3 regions of the Trichococcus sp. genome follow, and region 2 is predicted to be linked to each of the others. Evidence: riboswitches for the same ligand, from Rfam matches in the RefSeq annotation. Region 2 holds a riboswitch; each other region holds the start of a gene.
The links. Region 2 has a riboswitch for lysine ahead of dapD (2,3,4,5-tetrahydropyridine-2,6-dicarboxylate N-acetyltransferase). Riboswitches for the same ligand answer to the same signal wherever they lie in the genome.
Positions count from the first base shown of each region.

Region 1: it holds a riboswitch for lysine, as region 2 does, so the genes downstream of both, dapA (4-hydroxy-tetrahydrodipicolinate synthase) here and dapD (2,3,4,5-tetrahydropyridine-2,6-dicarboxylate N-acetyltransferase) in region 2, are expected to answer to the same signal.
Region 3: it holds a riboswitch for lysine, as region 2 does, so the genes downstream of both, ACTCCX_RS02365 (ABC transporter substrate-binding protein/permease) here and dapD (2,3,4,5-tetrahydropyridine-2,6-dicarboxylate N-acetyltransferase) in region 2, are expected to answer to the same signal.

Region 1 covers NZ_JBSQPW010000003.1:93,065-95,331, reverse strand. Annotated here, with positions in the region: gene ACTCCX_RS01545 (dipeptidase) at 1-246, shown strand, start outside; gene dapA (4-hydroxy-tetrahydrodipicolinate synthase) at 301-1,188, opposite strand; lysine riboswitch at 1,330-1,476, opposite strand; gene ACTCCX_RS01535 (VOC family protein) at 1,766-2,146, shown strand; gene ACTCCX_RS01530 (rhodanese-like domain-containing protein) at 2,240-2,267, shown strand, end outside.
Region 2 covers NZ_JBSQPW010000024.1:12,853-15,119, forward strand. Annotated here, with positions in the region: gene ACTCCX_RS08055 (aminotransferase class I/II-fold pyridoxal phosphate-dependent enzyme) at 1-733, opposite strand, end outside; lysine riboswitch at 982-1,127, shown strand; gene dapD (2,3,4,5-tetrahydropyridine-2,6-dicarboxylate N-acetyltransferase) at 1,287-2,000, shown strand; gene ACTCCX_RS08065 (M20 metallopeptidase family protein) at 2,032-2,267, shown strand, end outside.
Region 3 covers NZ_JBSQPW010000005.1:73,685-75,951, reverse strand. Annotated here, with positions in the region: gene ACTCCX_RS02370 (HAD family hydrolase) at 1-686, opposite strand, end outside; lysine riboswitch at 885-1,039, shown strand; partial or broken gene ACTCCX_RS02365 (ABC transporter substrate-binding protein/permease) at 1,270-2,267, shown strand, end outside.

The DNA of each region.
Region 1 (2,267 bases), on a different contig from region 2:
CGGCTGAAGACCAGAGGGACCGCGGAAGCAGTAGTCGATCATATTGAGCACATCCGCAAAGTCGCAGGGCTGGACATCGTCGGGTTGGGCTCGGACTTCGACGGCATCGATGTGACGATGCAACTGAAGGATGCCTCTGCGATGGGGCTGCTTGTCGAAACGATGGAACGGCGCGGCTTCACGACGACCGAAATCGAAAAGGTCTGCCATCAAAATGCACTACGGGTATTCAAGGAACTCCTATAACATAAAAAATCCCTCCGAAGCATCAAGCATCCGGAGGGATTTTTGGTTCTGTTCTTAGATCAACCCAACTTTTTTCATTGCTGCGGCCAAACGGTCAATGACTGCTTGATCGGCACCCGTCAAAGGCAGACGCATCGGTCCTACGTTGAAGCCCAACAGTTGCATTCCGGCTTTTACGGGAATCGGATTCGGCTCAACAAACAGGCAGTCAATCAATTCTTTGTACTCGGCTTGCATTGCGGCTGCCTTTTTGATGTCGCCATCCAGAAAAGCATGCGTCATTTCAGCTGTTGCTTTCGGTGCGATATTCGCCAAGACAGAAATGACACCTTTCGCACCCAAGCTCATCAAGGGGATGATGGTGTCGTCATTCCCGGAGTAGATATCCAGACGATCGCCCAAAAGACGCAAATTATCCACAGCCTGGCTGAAGTTTCCGGTAGCGTCCTTCAAGGAAACGATGTTGTCGATTTTCGCCAGTTCCACCAAAGATTCCGGGGTAATGTTCTGGCCAGTGCGGCCCGGCACATTGTAAAGGACGATTGGAACTTTCACGCTGTTGGCGATGGCTTTGTAATGTGCAATCAAACCTTTTTGCGATGTTTTGTTGTAATACGGAGTGACGCTGAGAATCGCATCCACACCCGTTACCTCTACAGCGCGCGTCAATCCTACTCCGTGGCGTGTGTCATTGCTTCCGGCACCGCCGATGACCGGGATGCGGCCGTTCACTTTTTCGACAGTGAAACGAATGAGATGAAGTTGCTCTTCATCCGTCAGCGTTGAAGCTTCACCGGTTGTCCCTGCGATGATGATCGAATCGGTGCCGTTCGCAATCTGGAACTCGATCAGTTCTTCCAGTACCTCATAGTTTATTTCTTGGTTTTCCGTATCTTTAAACGGCGTGACGATCGCAACGCCTGATCCTTCAAAAATAGCCATGCTTATTTTCCTCCTGAATTATGTTTTTTTATTTATGAATAGACAAAAAACGACTATGAGCAAATGGTCTCATAGTCGTTCAAAACAGGCTGCATAAGCTGAAGCGTTGCATCCGTATAGTGAATTCCACCAATTTGCCCCAACGTGAGAAGCTCACCGAACAAAGCTGGGCGGCTTTGTCCGACAGTGCCAGATTTATTCAACCTTGGCCCCAATACAGAGTATTTCGGCAGCAACACCTTTCAGGAAATCCCCTACTGATTGTTAACCGCGACCTCTTCATCACATCGAATCGTATTTTGTTAATTCCACACTATCAAATACAACTCAGTCTGTCAATCATATTCTGAGTGGATGCTGAGAAAATGCTATGAAAAAGATGGCAAAAAAGACACAGAAGCTGACCGGGCAGGCGGATGCTTAGGGAACGCATATGAGCCTACGATGTGATAAAATCAAATTGAGGAAACGCTTTTACTTCAATTCGAAAAAGGGATTCCCGGATTTTTTTGCAAGCCATCCGCGCAGAGATTATCTCCAGCGCACCGGCGACGATGATGAGAGGACGTGAATAGCGATGAAGATTGAACATGTTGCAGTGTGGGTGGACGATTTGGAGCTGATGCGCGATTTTTATGTTCGTTTTTTTGACGGCAAGGCTAATAAATTATACCGTAATCCCGAAAAAGACTTCCAATCTTACTTTATTACTTTCCGTGAAGGAGCCCGTTTGGAACTCATGAAAAGGATGGATGTCAATGAACGCTATCCACTCGATATGCTGGGATGGGCGCATCTTGCCATTTCGGTCGGCAGCAAACAGAATGTCGATTATTTCACTGACAAACTCATCAAAGCAGGGTACTCATGCAAAAGCCAGCCGCGCATTACAGGAGATGGCTACTATGAAAGCATGTTCCTCGATCCGGAAAAAAACGTCATCGAAATAACCATCTGAAAGAACAGTCAGGCAGAAGTTTTCGGTACTGCCATCATCGCCACGACGATCAATTTTGTTGCAAGCCTAAGCAGATAAAGGAGGAATTTATGCATGTTTTTTAAATCATTTTTCGATCCGA
Region 2 (2,267 bases):
CAAAGCCGACGCGCCATCCGGTCATCGCATAGCTCTTCGAAGTGCCGTTGATGACAATCGTCTGCTCTGGAATGTACGTGGCGATGGACGTATGGCTGCCTCCGTAGGTCAGTTCGCTGTAGATTTCATCGCTGAGCACGAAAACATCATATTTTGCAATCACTGCCGCCAAGGCTTCGACTTCCTCCTGCGCATAGGTTGCGCCGGTCGGGTTGCTTGGGTAGTTGAGCACGATCATTTTCGTCTCCGGATTGGCGTCCAGGGTAGCTTTCAGATCCGCTGGCGTAATCAGAAAGCCGGTTCTGGAAGTGTCGATCATTACGTTCTCACCGCCTGCAAGGTGCGCCACGTATTCATATTGCGGGAAGGCCGGCGAAGGGATAATCACTTTGTCGCCCGGATTCATCAGCGCGAACATTGAGGCGGTGATCGCTTCCGTGGCGCCGACAGTCAGGATGATTTCACTTTCCGCTTCATACTGCAGCCCGTATTTCCGCTCCATGAACTTTGCGATTTCCTTGCGTGTTTCGAGGACACCGGCGGAAGGCGCATAATGCGTCTGGTTCTGATTCAGCGCCTCCACGGCCGCCGCTTTGATGAAAGCCGGCGTATCGAAATCCGGCTCCCCCATCGTGAAACGGATCAGATCCTTCACATCGCTGATGGCGGCGTCGAAGTTGCGGATGGGCGATCCTTTCAATTGTTTTACCAAACGGTTCGTTTCTCTGCTCATATATTGTCTCCTCCGGATGAACTATCCTTGATGATGTCGCGTGGGAAACCCACACTTTATGAAAGTAACATAACATGATTGTGGCCTCATTTCTATACAAAGATGGCTGCTCAGGGATAATAATTAGAAAATTGCTCATTTGATGAACATTTTCACATAAAAAAGGTCATTCATCCCGGCACTTTCCGACGCGGAGCGGTTGACAGTCCTGCCGGATAAGTGTACGATTAGAAAAATGAATGAATCACCAAGCAAAAAGAGGTCGCGACTGGTCAAGAGTACCGCAAGGGAAAGGGACGGTCGCCGAAGCATGAGAATGCTGGACCCAGGTTGAACAAATGTGGGGCTGTTCCATTGTCGTTGCCCGATGACAATGGATTGCGCTTTAGCTTGGTTGGGCGAATGCAGGTCTCCGTAGCCGTAAGCACTCGCTTACCGCTATTTTTTTGCATTTCCGCAACAAATGGCCGTCCGCCGCATAGGGCAAACGCAGGCCGGCGTGCTATAATGGGCATGTTGGAACAGAAAAAAATGATCGGGAGGAAACAGCAAAATGAGCGAACTATTATTGACAGATGCTTATGAAATCGCAGCCTACATCAAAGCTGCCGAAAAGCAAACACCCATAAAACTTTACATCAAAGGGGATTTTGAAAACCCAGCCTACGAGGGCTTGAAATTCTTCGGAAGCGGAGACAGCTATACAGTCTTCGGAGATGCTTCAGCAATCTATCCTTTCCTGGAAGCTAACAAAGATAAGATCAAAGATCAGGTCATGGAATATGACAGACGCAATTCCGCGATTCCTTTGTTGGATACGACTAAGGCCGATGCCCGCATCGAGCCAGGCTCCTTCATCCGTGATCACGTGACAATCGGCAAGAGCGCGGTCATCATGATGGGTGCAGTCATCAATATCGGCGCAGTCATTGGCGAAGGCACGATGATCGATATGGGTGCGGTCGTCGGCGCACGCGGCACAATCGGCAAAAATTGCCACATCGGTGCTGGCGCAGTGGTTGCAGGCGTACTCGAGCCACCTTCGAAATCACCAGTCATCATTGAAGACGGTGTTTTGGTCGGCGCGAACGCGGTCATCATCGAAGGTGTGCACATCGGCGAAGGTGCTGTTGTCGCAGCCGGCGCAATCGTATTGGAAGACGTACCGGCTAATGCGGTTGTAGCGGGATCCCCTGCTAAAATCGTGAAGATGAAGGACGAACAGACAAGCGAAAAAACCCAATTGTTGGCTGATTTAAGAGACTAATAACTACACGCGGAGGGACCAGGTGAAGAGCATGCAAATTGCAGAATTATACGAAACGGTGAAAAAGATCCGAAGGGAGCTCCACCAGATTCCGGAGATTGGCTTCGATCTGCCGTTGACTTCGGAATATGTCCGCCAGAAACTGGTGTCATTCGGTTATGAACCAATCAGCACCGCCGAAACCGGATGGGTAGCCTTGTTGAAGGGCAAGTCGCCGGAAGCGGTCGCTTTCCGTGCGGATATGGATGCGCTGGAGGTCACCGAGGA
Region 3 (2,267 bases), on a different contig from region 2:
TGAATAGCTTGGTGCATTTCCGCCACTGAATAGAAGATTGGCTCCAGCACCACTTTTTCATCTTCAGGTTTCCGGCGATGGTTATACCACAAAGTCGTCCAGCCGGCAGTCTGGCCGCCGATGATGTCCGTTTCATAGGTGTCCCCGATGAAAAGCAGTTGATCAGGGCTGGCCTTCAAAGCCGCTTGCACATGTGCGAATGCGTCGACGTGGGGTTTGGGGAAACCGATTTTCTCGGAAATGAAGATGCGTGCTGGCGGTACCCATCGCTCCAGACCCAAGGCATTGAATTTTTTCATTTGGTGGTTTTCGGGACCGTTTGTGAAGACTGCGATCGGAATGTTCCGGCTTTTCAACTCATTCAATAGCTGCCTGATGCCTGGGCTCAAAATGATTTCTCCTTGCCTTTTTTGGTAGGTTTCCTGGAAGTCCAGTGCCTCTTCTTCGGTCAGCGTAAGTCCCAAGTCGGCGAATGTATGCTGTATGCGCATGATGTGGGACTCGGCCAACGTCAGATCCCCGCTTGAGAACAGCTCGAAAGCGGCATCGCAATGATTACGGAAAAGGGCAAAGGTGGCTTCGTCACTGTGGCTGTTCGCCAAGCGATAATGTTCCAGCACTTTGAAAAAGGGACTGGCGGTGTCGTATAAAGTATCATCCAAGTCGAATAAAATAGTAGTAGGCATTGTTGCGGTAATTCCTCCCTTTTGTACATGAAGTCAGTATAGCATCCAAAACCGGTTTTTTGGAATGGGAAATAAAGTGTGGCCAGACTGTGTGCCCGCCGGCGAGTGCGGCCGTCGGATAGCGGGGCGAAGCGCTTTTTGTTGCAAATTAAAATCGCGTACAGTATAATAGCATACATTAATGTCATACGATCATACAATAATGGAAGAGGCTGCGAACATCAAGAGTAAAATGCCCGTTTGAAAGGGGTGTTCGCCGAAATACAGCACTTGCTGTGTTGGGGCCAGGGTTAAGAATCCTGGCACTGTCAGAACGATTTGCCCAAAATCGTTTGTGGAGTACTTTCGATATTGCGGGCAGAAGGAAGCTGGATTATAGGGCCTTTTGCTTTATAGTCTATTTTTTTGCACAAAAACGGACGGAATCAGCATTGTTATGACGCTCTATGGGTCGAAAGGTGGAAAAAAGCAACCGGATAAGAAGGGCTAGTTTTTATTATTTTTGAGCAGTAAAAAGGACTATATACATTAGGAGGAAACAGAGATGAAAGTAAAGACATGGAAAAAGACAATGGCAGCTTTGATGGGATTGTTCATTTTGGCTGGTTGCGGAAACGGAGCCACTGAGGATTCATCCGCAGCAAACGGTTCGGCGGATTCGGATACATTCGTGGTCGGAATGGAAGCGGGATATCCTCCTTTTAACTGGACCCAGAATGATGACAGCAACGGCGCGGTGAAAATCGACGGCGCTGACGGTTACGCAAACGGTTATGATGTTCAAATGGCTCAAAAAGTGGCGGATGGCTTAGGCAAGGAACTGGTCATCGTCAAAACAGAATGGGATGGTTTGGTGCCGGCGTTGGTTTCATCCAAAATCGATGCGATTGTTGCAGGTATGTCGCCGACAGATGAACGCAAAGAAGCGATCGATTTCTCGGATTCCTACTATACAACTGAATTGGTGATGGTTGTCAAAGCTGATGGTGCTTATGCGGATGCGAAAGCTTTGGCCGACTTCGCGGATGCGAAAGTAACTGCACAGTTGAATACGTTGCACTATGATGTGATCGATCAGATTGCAGGCGTGCAAAAGCAACCGGCAATGGACAGTTTCACATCCATGCGCGTAGCTTTGGAATCGGGCACAATCGATGCCTACGTTTCGGAACGTCCGGAAGCGATCAGCGCTTCAGCAGCCAATTCCGCATTCAAAATGATCGAATTGGATGAAGCGGATACGTTCGAATTGTCCGCGGCTGATTCAGAAATCGCAATCGGTTTGATCAAAGAAAGCGAATTGAAAGACCAGATCAATGAAATCCTGAGCGGCATCACCGAAGAAGAACGCATCCAAATGATGGATGAAGCAATCCAAAACCAGCCATCAGCTGAATAATCAAGGCGGACGGAACATCAAAAAGGGGCATACATTAAATGGAGTTTAGTTGGGTTATCCGCATCATCGAGGAAAACTGGAGACAGTTTCTATCAGGTGCGTGGACAACGTTATATATAGCTTTAATCGGAACCATCATCGGACTAGGGATCGGTCTGATGATCGGCGTCATCCGTACGATC